Regions from separate parts of the Synechococcus sp. WC101 genome, predicted to be linked through region 1. Evidence: riboswitches for the same ligand, from Rfam matches in the RefSeq annotation. Region 1 holds a riboswitch; each other region holds the start of a gene.
The links. A riboswitch is a leader RNA that binds a small molecule or an ion and turns the genes downstream of it on or off. The one in region 1 is predicted to bind cobalamin.
Positions count from the first base shown of each region.

Region 2: linked by a shared signal. The riboswitch ahead of NW809_RS01525 (TonB-dependent receptor) and the one ahead of NW809_RS03915 (sirohydrochlorin chelatase) in region 1 are both predicted to bind cobalamin.
Region 3: linked by a shared signal. The riboswitch ahead of metE (5-methyltetrahydropteroyltriglutamate--homocysteine S-methyltransferase) and the one ahead of NW809_RS03915 (sirohydrochlorin chelatase) in region 1 are both predicted to bind cobalamin.

Region 1 is NZ_JANSHG010000034.1:2,210-7,141, reverse strand. It holds gene NW809_RS03920 (hypothetical protein) at 1-497, opposite strand, end outside; gene NW809_RS03915 (sirohydrochlorin chelatase) at 609-1,649, opposite strand; cobalamin riboswitch at 1,679-1,815, opposite strand; gene NW809_RS03910 (heavy metal translocating P-type ATPase) at 1,944-4,262, opposite strand; gene NW809_RS03905 (heavy-metal-associated domain-containing protein) at 4,373-4,567, opposite strand; gene NW809_RS03900 (DUF5340 domain-containing protein) at 4,632-4,871, opposite strand; gene trpC (indole-3-glycerol phosphate synthase TrpC) at 4,912-4,932, opposite strand, start outside.
Region 2 is NZ_JANSHG010000011.1:14,576-19,507, reverse strand. It holds gene NW809_RS01535 ((2Fe-2S) ferredoxin domain-containing protein) at 1-533, opposite strand, end outside; gene NW809_RS01530 (DUF1636 domain-containing protein) at 543-929, opposite strand; gene NW809_RS01525 (TonB-dependent receptor) at 1,000-2,943, opposite strand; cobalamin riboswitch at 2,983-3,124, opposite strand; gene NW809_RS01520 (DUF1565 domain-containing protein) at 3,216-4,932, opposite strand, start outside.
Region 3 is NZ_JANSHG010000121.1:234-5,165, forward strand. It holds partial or broken gene NW809_RS09035 (cyclic pyranopterin phosphate synthase MoaA) at 1-366, shown strand, start outside; gene moaC (cyclic pyranopterin monophosphate synthase MoaC) at 371-1,465, shown strand; gene NW809_RS09045 (MoaD/ThiS family protein) at 1,440-1,703, shown strand; gene NW809_RS09050 (molybdopterin synthase catalytic subunit) at 1,704-2,189, shown strand; tRNA gene NW809_RS09055 (tRNA-Arg) at 2,223-2,297, shown strand; cobalamin riboswitch at 2,312-2,517, shown strand; gene metE (5-methyltetrahydropteroyltriglutamate--homocysteine S-methyltransferase) at 2,923-4,932, shown strand, end outside.

The DNA of each region.
Region 1 (4,932 bases):
TTTTGCAAGTGCCGTTGCAACCGTTGGGCTTGGGCCTGCAGAACTCGGCACCGCTGCTGCTCGCTGCGCAGTTGCGCTTGGGGGCGTTCGCAGGTTTGGATTTCGGCTTTCACCTGCTGCTTGGTGCGGTCGAGGATCTTTTGGTGGCGGAGCTGGGTTTGGCGGATCTCCTCAGCCACTTGCAGAGGACGCGGATCCACTTCGGGTTGCCGCGGCCTACCACCGTGATCGGCAGGATCGAAGGGAGACACAGCCGCCAACAGCGATTCTCGAAAGTCAGGCCAGGAATGCGACTGCAGACCCATCTGAACCAGCCGCCAAACCCCGTAGGAGGCCCCAATTGCAGCCAGGAGCCCAGGGATCCCGGCCAAGGACAGGGAAACCTTGGGCAGGGTCGGCAGGATCTGATCCAGCAGGCCCACCACCAACGCGAAGACAAAGATCCCGCTCCCCGCGGCAGCGGCACCTGAGACCCAAGAGGAGCGGGAGAACATCATCGTTTCTGTTTTTTCGCTAGCAGAACCACCGGAGCAGGAGAACCAGAGGTCAGGTTCACAGATCGCCTGCCTGCATCTCAGTTTATCCCGCCGGCAGCCTCTGTTTCTCGCTTAGGGCACTTGCCAAGCCCGCTGGTGGTAGCTCTGCAATTCGGCCCAGGGATCCGCTGCTGCTGCGGGGGTATGGCCGTGGTTGTGGTGATGGTGAGAGTGATGGTGATGGGATCCGTGCCCGTGATGGTGGTCATGATGCTCGTGAGGGTGGTGATGGCTGGATCCAGCTCCAACCTCTGCGCTCACGGCCAGGCGAAACTTGCACAGGTGGCAGTTCATCGGGGTTTGGCCCTGCAGGGCTTCCTGCTCCAGTTGCTGCAGGCTGTGCAGCACCGTATCCACAAGGCCCAATTCCGGCAGCATCAGCCAGTCGATTTCCGGCTGTCGTTGTCGTTGTTTCTCCACTGCCGCCTCGATTTTTTTCACCAACACCCCCGTAAACAGAAAGTAGGGCAGCACGATCACCCGACGCGGCTGCCAGGACGAGGCCCGCTCCAACCCCACAGGCAGGCGGGGATGGGTAATGCCGATAAAGCAGGTCTCCACAGCGGCAAACCCGGATCCTTCCCAAAGCAGCCGAGCCAGTTTACAGGCTTCGGCATTGGCCTCAGGATCGCTGGAGCCGCGACCCACAAATAGGAGCACGGTTTCTGCCTCTGGGATCCGCCGCGGTTGGGCAGCTATCAGAGCAGCCAATCGGTCTCGCAGCAGTTGCAGGATCTCGATGCGGATCCCCAGCGGCCCACCGTAACGAATGCGCAACTGGGGATAGAGGGCCTGCAGGCGATCCAGTTCCATCGTCACATCGAACTTGTTGTGGCGGGCCCCAAACAGCAACAGCGGCAGGGCCACGATCTCCTGCCACCCTTGGGCCAAGCACTGCTCTACCCCCTGGGCAATGGTTGGCTGGGTCAGCTCCAGAAAGCAGGGGATCACCGGTCGATGGGGAGTGAGGGATTGGTAGACTTGGGCCAACTCCAGAAAGGCTTGCCGCCCTTCAGGGTCGCGGGATCCATGGCCGATGAGCAACAGGGGCAAGGCAGGAGAAGAAAACTGCCCAACCGCACGGGGAGGGGAAAAACTGAGGACATCCAACACAAAAAACTCCGTTCCTTGTGAATCGCAAGGGGTACAGGACAACGGCAGGTGGGTGTTCTGGCTGAGGGAGGGATCCCATCACAGTTGCGTCACAGTGGCGGATTTGCACCGCGCTTTCCCCAGTCTGCCTGAGCCTTTTAGGTTAGCTTGCCGCTTGTCGTTCACCAAGCCCCCTGGGGGGGATGTCCTTGTCTGCCAGAAGATAGCCCTGAGGCATGAGCGGTACGGCAGACTCATGCTCAAAGGGCAGCAAAACTGTTGCCGCGCTAATCCCCCTTGCCCCTGGGAGAAGGCCTAACGCCGGCCTGCCGGTCTGTGGGCTCGAAAGTGTCGCAGGCGCAGGGCATTGGCGACCACCGAAACGGAACTCAGGGCCATGGCCGCCCCCGCCAGCATGGGGTTGAGCAGCCAACCGGTGAAGGGGTAGAGCGCCCCGGCGGCAATCGGGATCCCGAGCGTGTTGTAGATAAAGGCGAAGAAGAGGTTTTGGCGGATGTTGGCAAGGGTGGCGCGGCTAAGTTGAATGGCGGTAACCACGCCCCGCAAATCGCCGGATATCAGGGTAATGTCGCTGGCGGCTATGGCCACATCGGTGCCCGTCCCGATGGCGATCCCCACATCGGCTTCTGCCAGTGCCGGCGCATCGTTAATGCCATCTCCCACCATCGCTACCCGGTGGCGGGGCCGTCTGAGCTGGCGAATATAGGCTGCCTTTTGCTCAGGGCGGACTTGGGCGATCACCCGGCGAATGCCTGCCTGCCGAGCAATGGCCTGGGCGGTGGTGGGGTTATCCCCGGTCAGCAGGATCACCTCCAGGCCCATCTCCTGAAGCTGGCGCACCGCTACAGGGGAGGTGGGTTTAATGGGGTCGGCAATGGCCAACAGCCCCACCAGACGGTGGGATTGCGCCACGCCGATCACCGTTTTGCCCTGGCTTTCCCAGGTCTGAACCCGCTCCAACCAAGAGGGATCCCAAGCGATCCCCATCGCCTGCAACCAGCTCAGCCGACCGATGCCGACCCACTGATCCTCCACCCAGGCTTCTGCCCCCTCGCCCACTTTTGCCTGAAAGTGCTGGGCCGGCGGGATCGAGATGCCTTCGGCTTCGGCTTTTTGCACCACTGCCTGGGCCAGCGGATGTTCCGAGTGTTGTTCCACCGCTGCTGCCAGGCGCAACAGGGCTAGGGGGGAAGATCCTGGCGTCCAGATCTCGGTGACGCTGGGACGGCCCTCGGTGAGGGTGCCGGTTTTGTCCAGGACGACTGTGCCCAGGCGATGGGCCAGCCATTCCAGGCTTTCGGCCCGCTTCACCAGGATCCCCAGTTCTGCCCCCCGCCCCGTCGCCACCATGATCGAGGTGGGGGTGGCCAACCCCAGCGCACAAGGGCAGGCGATGATCAGCACCCCAATGGTGTTCACCAAAGCCAGCGTCGGATTGCCCGCCAGCCCCCACCAGAGCACAAAAGTTAGGATGGCTACCCCGATCACCGCCGGCACAAACCAGGCCGTCACCCGATCCGCCACCTGTTGAATGGGAGCTTTGGATCCCTGGGCCTCCTGCACCAGGCGCACGATCTGGGCCAGAAGCGTATCTTTGCCCACCCGCCGCGCTTCCATCACAAAGCTGCCCGTCTGGTTGAGGGTGGCCCCGATAACCTCATCTCCTGCCGACTTGCTCACCGGCAGGCTCTCGCCCGTCACCATCGACTCGTCCAGGCTGGAGGATCCTTCCAGGATCACCCCGTCTACTGGCACCTTCTCACCGGGGCGCACCCGGATGCGATCCCCCACCTGCACCGCCGCAATCGGGATATCCTGCTCCACCCCGTCGCGGATGACCCTTGCCGTTTTCGGCTGCAGCCCGATCAGCTTGCGAATGGCCTCGGAGGTTTGCCCCTTGGCCCGCTGCTCCATCCATTTGCCCACCAGCACCAGGGTGACGACCACCGCCGCCACTTCGTAGTACACATCCGGGTGCAGGCCCTGCTGGTGGAAGAAGTTGGGAAAGAGGGTTGGAAAAAGGGAGTAGAAAAAAGCGGCGCTCGTTCCCAAAGCTACCAAGGTATTCATATCCGCCGAGCGTCGCTGCCAAGCCGCCCAGGCGCCACGATAAAAAGGCTGGCCCACCCAAAACTGCACCGGCGCCGTCAGCAGCAACTGCAACCACGGATCCTGCAGCCAGGGGGGCAGGCCGGGGATCTCCCGCCCCAGCATCATCGGCAGGGATCCGATCAGCAGCACCGTGCTGAGGCCCACTCCTATTGCCACCTTCAGCTTCAATTCCCGTTCTGCCGCCCGTTGGGCGATCCGTTCTGGGTCGGTCGGATCGGACTGTTGCCAATCGTCTTCGACCAAGCGCGCCTGATACCCCGCCTGCTCCACCGCCCGGATCAAGGCTTGCGGATTCACCAGCCGGGGATCCCCTCGCACGATGGCCTGCTCGCTGGCAAAGTTGACCGCTTGTGCCGTAACGCCCCGCACGCGACTGAGGGCCTGTTCAATGACGGCAGTGCAGGAGGCGCAGCTCATGCCCTGGATAGCCAAGCGCCAAGTGCCGCCAGCAGATGAGGCGGACAGGCCGGGGGCAGCGGAATGGGAACCCGAATCAGACATGGCTGTCCTCAGAGCAAAAATTAATAGCAAAAGCCCTCTTTCCCCCAACCAGGGGAAAACCACACCTGTGAACCTTGTCCCGCTACTGCCGACGGGCAAGGGAAAAATCGCTAGGCCGGCGGATAGCCCACTTGGGCGAGCACCTGTCGCCAGACACTTTCCGGCTGCTCAGACGTAATCCGCACCTGCTTGGTCTTGGGATCCGCCTCCACCTGCGCCTGGGGATCCTGTTGCCGCACCGCCTGCGTGATGGTGTCCACACAAGCGGAGCAGGCCAGCTTCGGCACCGTCAAAACAACTTGCATCCTGGGAAACCTCCCCAGCCCAATGCCACCAGCTTGATGCTAAACCTTCCAGTGGGCTGGAAGGTCAAGAGGGTGGCTGAGGCTCCTCTATGTTCCAGCGGTAGTCCACCTGATAGCCCCGCTGTCGCCAGTCCTCTTCCAGTTGCAACTGTTGGGTCAGGGCTTTGCGCAGAGAGTTGATCAGCTCTTGCGTGCGGCCTCGGTTGCCGAAATCCTGCTCTTCGACAGTGGGAAACGTTTGCCGCTCGAGAACCCGCAGCAGAAATTCGTAGTGGACGTGAGCCGGCACAGGAATACGTTTCATCGATCTAGGCCCTTCTTGGGATCCATTGACAATCCTGGGCTTACTGGGATGACAACAGGGA
Region 2 (4,932 bases), on a different contig from region 1:
AGGCGTTCATAAAGGGAGAGCTTCTGATAGTCGGCTTTGCCTTCGGGCAGGTAGTCTTCTCCTGGCCCCAAAAAGGGACTGGGCAAAAAGATCTGCAGCAGCGATTCCTCTGCTCCGTTCCAAAATTGGATCCCCCATTGGCGAGGCTGGCCCTGCAGATTGAGGCGGCGATAGAGGGCGGCGCGGCCGACCAATCTTTTGCGGCGCAGCTCAGGTGGAGTTCTGCTGTAGGGGCCGCCCTGGTGCTCTTCTAGACACAGGTGCAAATGCCAAGTTTCGGTGGCCACGGTCAAATAGCCGTCGTAGAGCACACAGAGAGCAGGGGGATCCTTGAAGGCCGCCTCCAGCACTCCTCCCTCCACCACCTGGCCCACTTGGATCTCGGCCCAGCGCTCCTGAAAGAGCTCATAGAGCAATGGCCCAAGACAGTCGATGTGAGCCGGGATCCCTTCGTAGAGAGTTATCCAGCCAGTGGGGGAAACCTCCTGCCAACTCTGGTTTAGAGGCGTGATCCAGGGGCTGAAAGCGGCCATAGGTTGCTCCTATTGGACTGGTGGAATGCGGGCAATCACCCCCTTTTTAAGAGGGCGCTCTGCCCAGGGCAGGACGCCATCGGGCTTTGTCAAATACAGCTTCGCTGTTTGCAAGATTGGCTCTACGTCTTGGGGATCGAGATCTCCAAACACGTAGGTCATCTTTCCAGGGGCTGCCAGGGCAATCACGCAGGCATGGCTGCAGCCGCTCATACAGGCAACCGGCTTAAGCTGCAATTGAGGATTGAGCACCTGCGATTGCAAGGCAGCCAGGAGCATTTCTCCTTTGCTAGTCCCTTCTTTTTGGCCGTTGACCCAGCGAGATCCACAGGTGGTACAAACCCAAAGGTAATGTTTGGCCTCAGCTTGAGTCGAGATTCTGGTTGAGATCGTCATACAGTTGCTTCCAAACTAGAAGCACCCTACAAATGGCTAGCCAGGGAGTTAAAAACAGCCTGAGATGTCGCTAAAATTGCCCCCGCAGGTTCACCCTCAGCGTGCGACCAACGCCGGGATAGCCGGGGAAGACTTCATACTGCTCGTCTAGCAGGTTGTCGATCCCCATCTCTAGGCTTAGGTCCTCAGTCAACGGGATCCCTCCTCGCCAAGCTACGGTGGTGTAGCCTGGCAGGGATTCCGTGTTGGTGTTGTTGGTAAAAAAGCTCCCAATGTGATGGACTAAAATTGAGCTGTGCCAGCCTTGCTCGTGACGGTAGGTCAGGCCTAAGTTCAGGCTATCGGCTCCCACAAAGGCTAGCTGCTTGCCAACTGTAGCTGGGTCAAGGGCGGCGCGGATGATGGGATCATTGAGGGTGTAGTTGGCAAAAAGCATCCAGTTTTCCCCCAGCCGCACATCCAAAGCTGCCTCCAGGCCGGTGTATTCAACCAGCCCAATATTTTCATAGGTTCCTCGGCGCGGCCCAAGGCTGACAAAGGTGATGCCATCGCGGATGCGGTTGTGGGCAAAAGTCAAGCGCAGCAGGCCAAAATCTCCCAAGGCTTGATCTAAGCCAATGTCAAAGCTTTCCCCTCGCTCTGGGCGGAGATTGGGGTTGCCATCCACTTCAAAAAAGCCGCGCAGCCGAAAGAACAATTCCGAGATCAAGGGGGTGCGAAAGCTGCCGGCGTAGCTGGCCCTCAAGGTAGTTCCCTCGGCAACTGCCCACCGGATCCCCACAGCCGGCGAGGTGGCCGAGCCGTTGGCCAAACTGCTGAAGTCCTGACGGATGCCCAGGTCGAGGTGGAACTGGGGATCCGGGCTGTAGTCCAGGCGGGCAAACAGGGCCCCCTGGTTAACCGTATCGTCGTAGTTGATATTGGCAGAACCCCTGGCAAAAGAAAAAGTCGTATTGCGGGCTGAGATAGAGCGATAATCTGCCCCCAAAACTCCCTCTAGGTTTTCGCCGGCCTGCCAAGCATATTGAAGCTGGGATCCCCAGCCATTGCGCAAGATGACGTCGCGGGATCCCTGGCTTTGCGGAGCGCTGAAGCGGTAGTTGAGATCGTCCAAAAAGACTCTTGCCTGCAGGGATCCTGTTTCCTGAGTCCACAGCCAACTGAGATCCAGCAGCAGATCGTTGGTGTTTTGCTCTGCGTCGGGAGAGGGAAACTCTACACTGCCGGGCACGCGAAAGGCTTTGTTGAGGTAGAGGGCGTTGGCTGTTAGGACTTGATCTTCGGCCAGTTGCCAGGTGAGCTTGGCCTGCAAGTTGTGGTACTCCACCGCCGAGTTTTCCCGCCTGCCTGACTTGCCCAGCCGCTCAATGGCAAAGGGAAAGTCGTTGTTACTTTGCAGACGGCGATAGCTGAGCACCCAGCCCAGATCCTGGGCTTGGCCGCGACTTTGGATCCCTTGCTCATTGAGACCGTAGCTGCCGACCGCCGCTTCCAGCACCGTCTCCGTTTCTGGCTGCGGCTCCACCGTGACGATGTTGATCACGCCGCCAACGGCGTCTGAGCCGTACAGGGTAGAGCCGCCGCCGGGGGAGACTTCAATTCGCTCGACGACATCGGTGGTGATTTGCGAGAGGTCAAACCCCCCGAAAAAACCCAGATCGTTGAGAGGGCGGCCATCCAAGAGCACCAATACCTGCGCCGTTCGCGCCCCTCGCATGAATTGAGAGCTAAGAGCTCCCAACTGAGTTCCCGCTGTGCCATCGCTGAGGATCCCGGGCAAGTAGCGCAGGGCTTCCTGCACCGTCCTTGCCCCTTGCTGGCGCATCTGCTGGCGGGTGATGACATAGACTGGGCGGGAAGACTCTCGCAGCAGGCCGGGACGGCGAAACGGGGTGGTGACGGGTTGATTCAAAATCTCGGCGCTGAGGCCGGTATCCAAGATTGCCTGCCCCCAGGCCGGGATCCCCAAACTCAAGATCCCCAGCCCAAGGCTGAGACATACAGTTACTTTCATCCGGTTGCTCCTGCTTCCGTGCGACGCGGAAGGGCTAAGCTTTGAGCCAAAGCCGCAGGCGGGCATCCTGACTGAGGGCCTCAGCCCATCACAGTTGCGGCACAGCGCCGGATTTGCACCGGACTTTCCCCATTGCTTGCCCTGGCTGATCCCCAGGACAACCTGACGGCACGGCTTTCCTCCCCATTGCTCTGGAAAAAGCCGTGCTAGGCATCATACATTCCCTGCTGGGGAGTTCCTATCCTGCCGGGGGGGATCCCTGGGCAGTGAGGTCAACGGAAGATCATCTCCGCCACCGCGTCAAAGCCGGCGTCCAACAGCCGATCCAAGACTGACTGGGCCTGGCTGCGGCTGTCGTAGAGGCCGGCCTGCAGCACCCTCCTGCCGTTGAACACGGTCTCCACCGCTTCGGGGACGAGCTGCCGCAGCCGCTGCAAATCGTCGCTGCCCTTGGGGGTCACCAGCACACGAAAGCGGGTGGCCGACTCTGCTGGGGCTACCGCCGGTTCTGGAGCCGCGGCAACGGGAACAGGGGGGGTTGTTGGGCTGCTGCCCGCTTGTCGGCGAGCCGGGGGTGGCAGGAGGGTAGTAATATCCGTGAGAGGAGCCACAGATTGCTGGCGGACGGGAGTGGCAGGAGCAGGCTCAACCGGTTGGGCAGGCGTGGTGGAGCCATCGGGGGTGAAGGGGACGGCAACAAACTCCTGGGGTTGAGCGCCTGCCGGCTGAGGGGGGGCACTGGGCAAAATGCGCCCTCCCGATCCCGCTGCAGGAGGGGGAACGGGGGCAGTCGATTGGGGCACCGTCACCACCGGCAAGGTGGGAGAGGCCGCCGCCGGCTGGGGATCCCTGCTGGGAGCCGGAGGCTCGGCCTGCGGAGTTGTGGGCAGCGTCAAGCCGCCTGCCGCAATGGGTGGCGGGGCGTTGCTGGGCAGCGCAGCCACCGTGGTCTGGCCGGCCAGATTCAGTTCCCCTTTGGTTTTGCCGGCCAGTTGGTTGCCGTTGGCGTTGAGGCGCAGACCGCGGGTGGCGTTGAGGATGTCGTACTGGCCGTTGCCCTCAAAAATGTTGTTGCCCGGCTCCGAGGCCGTGCCCAAGTCTGGCTGGGCGTTGGTGATGGCCGTGAGACCGGTTTCCAAGTTGCGGGCGATGAGATTGTTGCGCAGGATGGGACGGGCGCTGCCGCCGACAACAATGCCAGTGCGGTTTTGCAGGATGCGGTTGTTGCGCACAATCGGCGCCGAGCGCTGGTCGATGGTGAGGCCAAAGCCGGTCTCTTGGAAGAGGTTGTTGACAATGGTGGGCTGGGAGGTGCCCAAGACGGAGATGCCGTTGGCCCCGTTTTTGTAGAAGCGGTTGCCTTCTATCCAGGGGTTGGAGGCGCCGGCGATGAAAATGCCGTCGTGGATGCTGCCCACAAAGCTGTTGTTGAGAATGCGCGGGGAAGCCGATTCTACCCAGAGGGCGTAGCCGCGCCGACCCTGGTTGCGCAGGGTAACCCCCCGCACCTCTGAGCCGGTCTCTGCCAGCAGGGCAACGTTTTGCCGGGCCAAGGTCGGGCTCATGTAGGTGCCGCCGCCATCGATCAGGTAGCCCTCTCCCAAGGTGGACTCGTCCCCGCGCAAGATAAGGCCGGCCTTGAGGCGGATGGGGAAGACTTCGCCGCTTTCTGCGCTGTACACCCCCGGCAGAAGCTGGATGATGCTGCCGGCTGGCGCCCGGCTGATGGCATGGGTGATGGTCTTGAAGGGGTTGTTGCGGGATCCATCCCCTTGGGTATCGCTGCCATTGGCGGCATCCACAAAAATGGCGGGGCGGTCGTCCGGCAGCGGCGGCGCTTGGGGCAGGGCCTGCTTCTCCAAAAGGCCGGTGTCCAGGGAAGTTTGCGCCCAACTGGGATCCCTTCCTGCCGCCAGCAGTAAGCTGGTGCTCAACAGCAAAGAGGTGGCCAGTCGCGTCAGCGTCGCGGAGCCGTGACGCTGCAACCGC
Region 3 (4,932 bases), on a different contig from region 1:
TATGCCAACTCTCTCTATGAAGAACACTACGTTTCAGCACAAGAGTGCATTGCCCGTCTGCAAGAACGCTATACTCTAACCCCCCTTCCAGCGGCACCTGATTCGACAGCGTTTTACTTTACAATCGACGAGAATGTTAAAGTTGGATTTATTGCCTCTGAGTCTCAGCCCTTCTGCAGCAGCTGTTCCCGGTGGCGCTTGACAGCTGATGGTCGTCTCTTTGCCTGCCTATTTAGTGAGGAGGGTCTCTCGGTTCGAGACAAAACACCAGGCCAACGTCAGCAAATTTACCAGCAGCTTTTGGGGATGAAACCACTGCGCCGGGTTGAGCAGGTCTCACACCCAATGTACGGCTTAGGGGGCTAGCTCTATGGACAAAGCTGATCGTACATGGGCCCATCTTAATGCTCAAGGCCATCCGCATATGGTAGATATTAGCCACAAGTCGGTGTCTTTGCGAACGGCCACAGCACGGGCAAGAGTTCAACTGCCACCTGCTCTCAGATCCTATGTTGTTGGCCAAGATATCCACCTGAAAAAAGGACCGGTATTTCAGACAGCAACCATTGCCGGTACAATGGCTGTTAAAAGAACTGACCAACTGATCCCCTTTTGTCATCAGATCCCTGTTGAAGACTGCACCTTTGATATCACAATTGATGATCACTTGCTTGTAACCATCCACTGCACTGTCAAGACCAGCGCTAAGACAGGGGTTGAAATGGAAGCTCTCTGTGGTGCGGCAACAGCAGCGCTGACAATCTATGACATGTGCAAGTCGGTGTCGCCCCATATCTGCATCCAGGAGACCCGCCTAGTAACTAAGTCCGGCGGCAAAAACGCCCTCCTGGAACGTCCCCTCTATGGCTTGGTGCTCACAGGGGGACGTAGCAAGCGCATGGGTCGCGATAAAGCGCTGCTGAACCCTTTTGGCAAACCCCACGCCGCCTATCTCTATGAACTGCTGCAGCCCTACTGCCAGCAGGTTTACTTGTCAGCGCGTGCCGGTCAGTGGTCGGGCACAGCTCTAGAGCTCTTGCCCACACTACCAGATCTAGTAGAAAGCGTTGGCCCGATCAGTGGCCTATTGACTGCCTTGAATACTCATCCTGAAGCTAACTGGTTGGTTGTTGCCTGTGATCTACTGAACCTTCGGTCAGAAACAATCCAAAAGCTGCTGGATCACTACCAAGCCGAAACAATCGCAACTTGCTATGTTAACCCCGAGCGCGGCTTCCCGGAAGCTCTTTGCGCCATCTATACTCCTCAAGCTGCAGCGGTACTAGAAAGGGCTTACGCGGAAGGGGTGTACTGCCCTGTGGAAATCCTCAGCAGGCAGCCCTGCACCCTAGTTACCCCCAACCATGAGGTCGAGCTCATGAACGTCAATACCGCCGAGGAGTATGCCACTTTCCAATCAGTTTGGGGTAGTTGCAGCCATGGTAACTCAATCTGTCCTAAGTAAGACCGTAACAATTCAATATGTAGCAGTGCTGCGGGAACAGGCTCAGCGGAGCAGCGAAGTGCTGCAAACCAGTGCAGCAAACTACCTAGAGCTCTATCAGCAGCTGCAAGCAAAGTATGGATTTTCGCTAGCAGCGGATGACGTTAAGGTTGCTGTCAATCATGAGTTCTGTGACTTGACTATGCCGATAGATGAAGGTGCCTTGGTAGTTTTCATTCCACCAGTTTGTGGGGGCTAAATGCTGCGTTTTCTAATTGTGGATAGCACCATCCAGCCAGCTGAACTCAGTCGTTTGCTCGTCAATAACACAGCGGGTGCCTTAGTAACCTTCGAGGGCTGGGTACGCAACCACAGCCAGGGCAAACCTGTTCTCAGCTTGGAGTACGAAGTCTACGAGATCCTTGCCCAGAAGGAGGGCGAGAAGATCCTCCGAGAAGCCCACGCCAAGTTTGGCCTCTGCGGTGCTGTTGCCTGTCACCGCCAGGGTCATCTTGCAATTGGTGATATTGCGGTTTGGGTTGGTGCTACAGCTGAACATCGCGGCGCCGCTTTTGCTGGAGCACGTTACATCATTGATGCAATCAAGGAGCGCTTGCCCATTTGGAAAAAAGAGTACTACTGGGGTGAGCCGCCGCGTTGGGTTTTGTGTCAGAAAGCAAAGCCTTTGTTCCAGCAATTCCATAAGAACGCTATTGCTCGGCAGCCTTGCGGCGATACCCCCTAGCCTCTCTGCTAGTATCAGTGAGGTACCTGACCTGGGGCTGTAGCTCAGCCTGGATAGAGCAAGCGCCTCCTAAGCGCTAGGTCGGCGGTTCAAATCCGCCCAGTCCCGCTAAAACCAGTGATAGGATAAAGTCTACTGTCGGTTCTGACGGGGATCAGCCGTCAGAGGCAACGGGGAAAGTGCAGTGAGAATCTGCCGCTGTCCCGCAGCTGTGAGCCGGTTTTGGACTTGGGATCCCTAGTTCGTTGTTGCAAGAGGCCTTGAGACGCAAGCCAGCCCCTCCAAAACTGAGCAAGTCAGAATGCCCGCCGGCGGTTTTTCCACAGTTCACCATATCTGCGAGGTACAGATATGCTCCCCATTTTGACGTTAGCCCGTTCCCGTCTCGAAGTTTTTTCATCGGCCTGCTTACGGATTTTCGACGCTCTCGGATCGTAGGCACTCAGTCAAAAGCGCGGACAAGAGAGCTGAGCAGTTAGCTCAGGGGCAGCTAGGAGGACGGTTGCTCGCTTTGGTTGCACAAAAGAGTCCTCTGGGCATCCCCCTGTGCAGAGTGGGCAAGCCGCCAGGGTGAAGGAACGCCTTGACAGCTCCGGCAGGTTTCCTGGCCTAGGGAAAACCTTCTGCCGGGATGCCACCGATAGGCATGTCGGCGGCCATCTCTTGCTGCCTAGGTTGGATGACAACTGGCGGCAACCTCAATTACCGAATTCGATTCAGGACAAGGTACCTTATGGCCATTGAAACTCAAACCCTAGGCTATGCCCGCATGGGCAAGCGCCGCGAGCTGAAGAAAGCCCTGGAGGCCTTTTGGGGCGGCACCCTGGAGGCGGAAGCCTTGTTGGCGACGCTGCAGGATCTGGAGAGTCAGGCCTGGCGAACCCAGCGACAGGCCAACCTCGACCACATTGCCGTAGGAGATCAAACCCTCTACGACCACGTTTTGGACTGGGCCACCTGGCTGGGGCTGATTCCCTCCCGGTTTCAGAGCTTATCAGGCCTGGAGCGCTACTTTGCCATGGCGCGGGGGCAGGAGGGGCTGCCGGCCTTGGAAATGACCAAGTGGTTTGACACCAACTACCACTACCTGGTGCCGGAAATTGAGGCCGACGCGATCCCTCAGGCCCATTTCGACGACTTCCTGGCCACGGTGCGACGGGCGCAAGGGATCCTAGGAAACCGCACCAGCCCCGTCCTCCTCAGTCCGGTTACCCTTCTTGCTCTAAGCCAGCGCTCTGGCGAGTTGCGGGGGGATCTGGAGAAGCTGCTTCCTCTCTACAGAGAACTCTTGCAGGAGCTGCAGCGCCTGGGGATCCGGGAAGTGCAAGTCCATGAGCCCATCTTGGTGACCAGCGAAGGCAAAAGTCTTCAGGAAGCGGTGGAGCAGACCTACCGCTGGCTTGCAAGCGTGGGGATCCCTCTCCACCTGGTTACCTACTTTGACGACTTGGGGGAGACTTACCCCTGGGCGGTGGAGCTTCCGGTAGCTGGCCTCAGCCTCGACTTCACCCGCGGCCACAACCTGGAACTGGTCAGAGCCCACGGCTTCCCCGCCGACAAGATCCTGGGGGCGGGGGTAGTGGACGGGCGCAACGTCTGGCAGATCCAGCCCAAAGCCGTTCTGGCCACTCTGCAAGAGCTGCAAGCCCTAGCCCCCAACCTGCGGGTGCAGCCTTCTTGCTCGCTCCAATTTGTGCCCCACGACGCTGCTCTGGAAACCCACCTGCCAGAGCCTTTGCGCAATGTTCTCAGCTTTGCCGAGCAGAAGCTGGCCGAGGTGGTTCTGCTGGCCCGCACCCTCAACGGCGAAGACACCGCCGCCCAGCAGCAGGAGCTGGAGCAGCAGTGGCAGGCCTTCCAGGACTTCAATCCCCCCAACTCTACAGTGCGCCAGGCCTTGGCCAACCTGACGGCGCAGGACTTCCAGCGCTCCCTTCCCTACGAGCAGCGTATAGGCCGGCAGGTCAAGCTGCCACCGCTGCCGACCACCACCATCGGCTCTTTTCCCCAAACCCCCGAAGTCCGGCAGTGGCGGGTCAAGTACAAAAAGGGCGAGATCTCCCAGGCCGAATACGAAGCTGCCATCGACGCCGAAATTGCCAAGTGCATCCGCATCCAAGAAGAAATTGGCCTGGATGTGCTGGTGCATGGTGAGTTCGAGCGCACCGACATGGTGGAATACTTCGCCCAACAACTGCAGGGCTTTGCCTTTACCGAGCACGGCTGGGTGCAGAGCTATGGCAGCCGCTGCGTGCGTCCCCCCATTCTCTACGGCGACGTGTCTCGCCCTCGCCCCATGACGGTGCGGGAGTTCAAGGTGGCCCAATCTCTGACTCAAAAGCCGGTCAAGGGGATGCTGACAGGGCCGGTAACCGTGCTCAACTGGTCCTTCCCCCGCGTTGACGTTTCCCGTCGCGAGCAGGCCCTGCAAATTGCCCTGGCCCTGCGGGCAGAGGTGGCCGACTTGGAAGCTGCCGGAGCCGCGATGGTGCAGGTGGACGAGCCAGCGCTGCGAGAGGGGCTGCCCTTGAAAAAAGAGCGCTGGCCAGAATACTTAAGTTGGGCGGTGGAGGCCTTCCGCCTGACTACCGCTGGCGCCAAGCCCGAAACCCAGATCCACACCCACATGTGCTACTCGGAGTTCGGGGACATCATCGAGCACATCGAGCGTCTGGATGCCGACGTCCTCTCCATCGAAAACAGCCGCAGCAGCAACAAAACCTTGCTGCAGATTGCCCAAGCC